2 regions of the Enterocloster citroniae genome follow, and region 1 is predicted to be linked to the other one. Evidence: predicted binding sites of a transcription regulator. Region 1 holds the regulator's gene; the other holds the start of a gene.
The links. Region 1 encodes HrcA, which represses chaperone genes, less so after heat shock. Its sites were predicted from a motif close to TGTTAGCACTCNNNNNNNNNGAGTGCTAACA; they were not measured.

Region 1 (3,427 bases):
ATTTTTATATGAATTTAGTTAATGGCCAATATTAGTTGGCTACCTTTACCATACTGTGCCTTACCACACTGTCCCTGTACAGATAACCCTTCTGCAATTCCTCAACCACCACATTCTCCCCAAGGTTTTCGTCATCCACATGCATGACCGCGTTGTGGAAATTGGGGTCAAACTCCTGGCCCGCGGCTTCGATCGCCTTAACGCCGGCTTCTTCCAATGTCTTCCGGAACTGCTTATATATCTTCTCCATACCCTCGGCAAGGGGGCTTCCCTTTTCTTCCTCCGGTATGGTAGCTAAACCTCGCTCAAAATTGTCGATCACGGGAAGCATCCGCTCAATGATGTCCCTGGCGCCCATCTCATACATGGTGGACTTTTCTTTCTCAGTTCTCTTACGGAAATTCTCAAACTCAGCCATCTGGCGCTTCACCCGGTCCGTAAGTTCTTCTATCTTCTCATCTCTGGGATCTTTTTTCTTTTTAAAGAATCCCTTCTTTTCTTCCTTGCCCGCGCCTTCCTCGGGTGCTTCCGGGGATTCCTGGGTGTCCTCCGCCCCGCCCTGTGCTTCCTTGGCCTGGCATTCCTCACCTGCAGCCTGTTGGTCTTCCCCGTTCACTTCTGCCTGCGCCGCTGTTTCCGCTTCTTTTTTTAACTCTTCATCCTTCATATCTTCACTCACAGCCTATCACCTTTCATCTTTTTTAAATGCCGCATCCAGCTGGTTCATTAGATTCCGCAGGGTTCCCAGCACCTTCTCATAATCCATCCGCTTGGGACCAATGATACCAATGGTTCCCCTAAGTCCTCCTCCCAGATCATAATTGGCAGTCACCACACTGCAGTCCTTCATGGACTGCACCGGGCTCTCATCCCCAATATAGACCTGGATGTCTGAATTGTTCTCTGACTCCGCATTGACCCCTGATACGAATTCCTGGAGCACTTCCTTGTGCTCCAGAGTACCGATCAGACGGCTGGCCTTGTCGCCTTCCGAAAGCTCCGGATACTTAAAAATGTTGGTCGCTCCACTGGTATATATCTGCAGATCCTCTTCCCCTGCCCGGATGGCTTCCGCCACCTCGTTCAGCACCAGGTCCACTACCTGGCTGTGGATGCCTGCATCATCTTTCAGCTTGCTGATGATGTCCAGATTAATCTCTTCAATTGTCAGTCCGTTGAGACTGCTGTTCAACAGGATGTTCAGGTTCAGGATTTCATCATCACTCAGATCCTCGGTGATATCCACCATAGTGTTCTTAATGATGTTTCCCTCCACCACCACAACCACCAGCAGCTTGTTTTTCTCCATCTTTGAAAGCTGGATGAACTTAAGCTTTGTCTTGTGATAGCTGGGACCGCTGATCATGGCCGCATAGTTGGTATTGGAGGCAAGGACCTGAGCCATCTTCTTAAGGACCAGTTCCAGCTTATCAACCTTCTGGACCATCATGTCCTTGAACTCAGTTACCTCATTCTCCTTATCCTGCATGATCTGATCCACATAGAACCGGTATCCCTTATCAGAAGGGATACGGCCCGCGGATGTATGGGGCTGTACAATGTATCCCATATCCTCCAGGTCTGACATCTCATTGCGGATAGTGGCAGAGCTTAATTTCAGGTCCGAATACTTGGAGATGGTTCTGGAACCAACGGGTTCCCCTGTCTCCAGGTAGGTCTTGATAATCGCCTTTAATATGGTTATCTTCCTGTCGTCCAGGAATGCATCAACCGGCATCTGCTCACCTTCCTTTCCGAATTATTAGCACTCAGTCTCAAAGAGTGCTAACATCTACATTCCATAATATATTCCTTCTGAGAGGATTTGTCAAGAGATAATTCTAAATTCTTTCATTATAATTTATTTGTTCCCCCGCCCCACCACATATATCCTGTATGCGTCCCCCACCGGAACCCATATATATTTGATTTCACCTCCCACTTTTGCCAAAAATATTCCAAATTTATGCGTTTTATTCCCCACTTTTCACGATTATGTAACACTTGTTTCATCATTTCAACTTGACAATTAACAATTTTGTAATATAATAGATATACATATTTAAGATGTCATATAAGACCATAACAACGGATAAAGACTGCGAGGTAATTGTATGCACCATATAAGAAAGGTCCTGCTGGCTGCCGCCATGGCTTTCCTGTGTCTGGGTTCTGCTTTTCCTGCGTTTGCAGATGAACCCGTGGGAACAGACGTCACTGTTATAGAAGAAACAGAGGATGACACTCCGGAGAACACGGAGAATACCCAGGCCGCGGACACGAAAAAGGATCATGTTTCGCATAAGGCCAAGGTTAGCCAGTCCTCAGAGGATGAATATGTGGATGCGGGCCCCGGAGCCGGGAAAAAGGAGGATCCCCCTAAGCAGGAGGAGATTTCCATGGGCCGTTTTTCCATCACCGGATACTGTAACTGTGAAAAGTGCTCCGGCGGACACGGACTGACCTATTCAGGCACTACTCCCACACCGAACCATACTGTAAGCGCTGATCTGGATGTATTTCCTCTGGGTACCAAATTAAAGATCGATGGGATCATCTACACGGTTGAGGATAAGGGATCCTCTGTAAACGGCAACATCCTTGATATCTTTTACGGCTCTCATGCCGAAGCCCTTGCCAAGGGTACATACACCGCAGAAGTATTTCTGATCGAAGAATAATTTTACAAATGAGCCGTCCTGAACAATAACACACATATTATAAAAGCACTACAAGCCTCCTGGATCCGGTCCGGAGGCTTTACTTTTTGTATTTTTGAAGAAACTTTGATATAATTCCTGCGAAAAACCACGTATTTCCATTTATTTCCTTGACATAAGGTGGAAATTATGGTAAAACCTTGTTTATTGCTCATATATTACAAAAGTATTACATATTATTTATTAATATGTTAAAAAAATGTTTTGAATATTAAGCGGGCAATAGGAGGTAACAAATACATGAAATTCAGACACTTATTAACCGGGACCATTCTTACCATCAGCATACTTGCAGCCACGGCAGTCACAGCATTTGCAGCTGTATCCAAGGGACGTTTTGAGACAGTTGACAGCAATGTCATCAGCGGATGGGCCTACAACAGTGATTCCCCTGACCATGCGCTGAACGTTTTAATAACCATTACAAACAAAAATACAGGAGAGGAAGTATTTTCCCGCAGAATGTCTGCCGGCGAATACAGGGAAGATCTCTACAAGGATAATAAAGGAAACGGATGCCATGGCTTTACCATTGACATTGACTGGGACGCATATCCGGAAGGCGTGTACCTGGTAGAGGGCGCCGTGGGTGACCGGAGCTTTTCCAATCCCAGGACCTACGCCAACGGAAACAGCCAGACGGGCACATCTGCCCCAGGAAGCCAGGCTTTGATCCCCCTGGGCGTCTTTAAGACCACCGCCTACTG
Region 2 (3,427 bases), on a different contig from region 1:
CAAGACGGGTACATTTTCAGAAGACCTTATGGACGGTGAAGTGACCTATACCAGCATGAATGATGAGAATGAGACAGTCACTTGGAAACTGGAAGTGGACCGCGGCGTGGTGGTTACGGATGAGAGGTGGGTTTACAGCGAATCCACAGAAGAATACCAGCTTTTGTCAGAGGACAGTGACACCCATGCGTATGTGCTGGGAGAAGAACAGATCAAGCTGCCTGTATGGAAAAATCTTCTGGTATGGGAGGAGTGATCCTGAACCATAAAACACAGGAAAAAAGAAAAACCTCCGGGGCAGCGGCACAATGCCAAAAACCCCCGGAGGTTTTATGCTTTAATCCAGTGTATCTTCCTCAATGGTGGCGGTGGGCTCGGGAGCGGGAGGGATATCCTCCTTTTCCACGGAAGCTTCCTCCTCGTCCATCAGGTCATCGCTGTAATCTTCCGGGTAATTCCTGGGAGGATAGGAAGAATCGCCGTCCATACGGCCATAGTCATAGAGGTCATCCTCGTCCACATAATCATCATCCAGGAACCCTTCGTCCTCGAACAGTTCGGAATCGTCCTCCTTGTTCTGTCCGTGCTCATCCATGAGATCCGCCTTCTTGGCCTTCATAGTGTGTATGGCGATGTGGGCCGTGTCCACGGCTGCTGAGACGGCTTCGTGAGCCGTATCTGACAGAAGGCTGCCTGCATCCTTTAGTACGTTCTTCGTGGCGCTGGCCATGTCCTTGGCAGCTACCTTGAACTCATCTTTGCTGGATGAAAGGGAGATATAATTGCGGTCCGCCTTCCGTGAATCAATGGTGCGGTCAGAAGCATCCGCATCTGCCTCCTCATCGTTGTCCTCAAACTCGCGGAAATCTTTTTCCAGTTCATTATGGTATGTCTTATACTGAAGTACATAAGAAACGCCGGCAGCCACAGCTCCTGCTACAGCTGCAAATGCTACGAACTTACCCCAACCTTTCTTTGACATGACAAAACCCCCTTCTTAGAATAATGATAAAGCATAATTGTGCGATACATTTCATAGTATTCCTTATTGCTACTATTGTAATACGAATGGAAAAAAAAAGAAACATCAATTTGTAAAAAAATAATAAAATTAAAAGAAATTAGCACTCAAGTCTTGACAGTGCTAACAACTGGTGATATAACATATCATGTGAGCAAAATTAAGATGCTTAGTAAGTAACGAGAAAGAAAAAGCAGACAGATTGTAAGGAGGAATTCAATTATGAAGTTGGTACCATTGTTTGACAAGGTCGTATTAAAGCAGTTAGTAGCAGAAGAGACTACAAAGTCCGGTATTGTCCTTCCGGGAGCAGCGAAGGAAAAACCACAGCAGGCAGAGGTTATCGCAGTAGGCCCAGGCGGTGTTGTGGACGGCAAGGAGATCACCATGCAGGTAAAGGCAGGGGATCAGGTTATCTACTCCAAGTACTCCGGTACAGAGGTAGAGCTGGATGATGAGAAGTACGTGATCGTTAAACAGAGCGACATCCTGGCAGTAGTTGAATAATTGAACCCATTTTACAAAATAATGAATAGAACATAAATTTGGAGGTTGATCATCATGGCAAAGCAGATTAAATATGGCGTAGAAGCCCGCAAGGCACTTGAATCAGGTGTGAATCAGTTAGCAGATACAGTACGTGTTACCTTAGGACCGAAAGGACGCAACGTTGTTCTGGATAAATCCTTTGGAGCTCCATTAATTACCAATGACGGCGTGACCATTGCAAAAGAGATCGAACTGGCAGATGCCTACGAGAATATGGGCGCTCAGCTGATCAAGGAAGTTGCTTCCAAGACCAATGATGTTGCCGGTGACGGTACTACAACCGCAACTGTACTGGCTCAGGCAATGGTAAACGAAGGTATGAAGAACCTGGCGGCAGGCGCTAACCCCATCGTTCTGAGAAAGGGCATGAAGAAAGCCACAGACGCTGCTGTTGACGCTATTAAGGCTATGAGCAAGCCAATTAACGGCAAGGCACAGATCGCAAGAGTTGCAGCCATCTCCGCATCTGATGATGAGGTTGGTACAATGGTAGCAGACGCTATGGAGAAGGTTTCCAAGGACGGCGTTATCACCATTGAGGAATCCAAGACAATGATGACAGAGCTTGACCTGGTTGAAGGTATGCAGTTTGACAGAGGTTACCTGTCTGCTTATATGTGCACTGATATGGATAAGATGGAAGCAAACCTGGACGATCCATATGTGCTGATCACCGATAAGAAGATCTCCAATATCCAGGATCTGCTTCCTCTGTTAGAGCAGGTTGTAAAGATGGGCGCAAGACTGCTTATCATTGCAGAGGATGTGGAAGGCGAAGCACTGACCACCCTGATCGTTAACAAGTTAAGAGGTACATTCAACGTAGTTGCTGTTAAGGCTCCAGGCTACGGCGACAGAAGAAAAGAGATGCTGCAGGATATCGCTATTCTCACAGGCGGAACCGTGATCTCCGAGGAAGTTGGACTGGATCTGAAGGATGCAACCATGGAGCAGTTAGGCCGTGCAAAATCCGTTAAGGTTCAGAAAGAGAACACCATTATTGTTGACGGTATGGGAGATAAGGATACTATCGCAGCGAGAGTTGCCCAGATCCGCAAGCAGATCGAGGAGACCACCTCTGACTTTGACAGGGAGAAACTGCAGGAGCGTCTGGCTAAGCTGGCAGGCGGCGTTGCTGTGATCCGTGTAGGCGCTGCTACCGAGACAGAGATGAAGGAAGCTAAGCTTCGTATGGAAGATGCCCTGAATGCAACAAGGGCAGCTGTTGAGGAAGGCATCATTGCGGGCGGCGGTTCCGCATACGTACACGCTGCAGCTGATGTCCAGAAGATCGTGGACGGCCTGGAAGGCGATGAGAAGACCGGCGCTAAGATCATCTTAAAAGCACTGGAAGCTCCTCTGTTCCACATTGTTGCCAATGCCGGACTGGAAGGTTCCGTGATCGTTAATAAGGTAAAAGAATCCAAGACAGGAACCGGATTTGATGCATATAAGGAAGAGTTTGTAGACATGATCGAAGCAGGCATCCTGGATCCTGTAAAGGTTACAAGAAGCGCACTTCAGAACGCAACCAGCGTTGCATCCACACTGCTGACAACCGAGTCCGTGGTTGCCAACATCAAGGAGCCGGCTCCTGCAATGCCGGCAGCACCTGACATGGGCGGAATGTATTAATAAGATAAACGGTTTATGAGATAGAAGTAAAATAATATCAAGAAACAGCCCGGAACGCGGATGGGATACCGTCTGTTCCGGGCTGTTTCAGCGTGGCGGAAAATCCGCCGTTCTGTTTTGTGGATCGAATTGGTTTTGTGGGACCGAATTGGAGAGGCTCATCCCCTGAGCGCCCTATAACAGAGCTTGGGGTTTTTTGGGTTTGGCCTAAATTAACATCTG

Region 2: ABID13_RS21715 (co-chaperone GroES) is a predicted target of HrcA. The motif match lies at 1,120-1,150, and genes of this name have one in related genera.

What each region holds. Positions count from the first base shown of each region.
Region 1 covers NZ_JBEPLZ010000003.1:258,600-262,026, reverse strand. The annotation lists gene grpE (nucleotide exchange factor GrpE) at 32-667, opposite strand; gene hrcA (heat-inducible transcriptional repressor HrcA) at 686-1,738, opposite strand; gene ABID13_RS05215 (3D domain-containing protein) at 2,115-2,681, shown strand; gene ABID13_RS05210 (3D domain-containing protein) at 2,961-3,427, shown strand, end outside.
Region 2 covers NZ_JBEPLZ010000022.1:5,629-9,055, reverse strand. The annotation lists gene ABID13_RS21725 (MORN repeat-containing protein) at 1-256, shown strand, start outside; gene ABID13_RS21720 (hypothetical protein) at 338-982, opposite strand; gene ABID13_RS21715 (co-chaperone GroES) at 1,244-1,528, shown strand; gene groL (chaperonin GroEL) at 1,583-3,205, shown strand; partial or broken gene ABID13_RS21705 (nucleoside recognition domain-containing protein) at 3,413-3,427, opposite strand, start outside.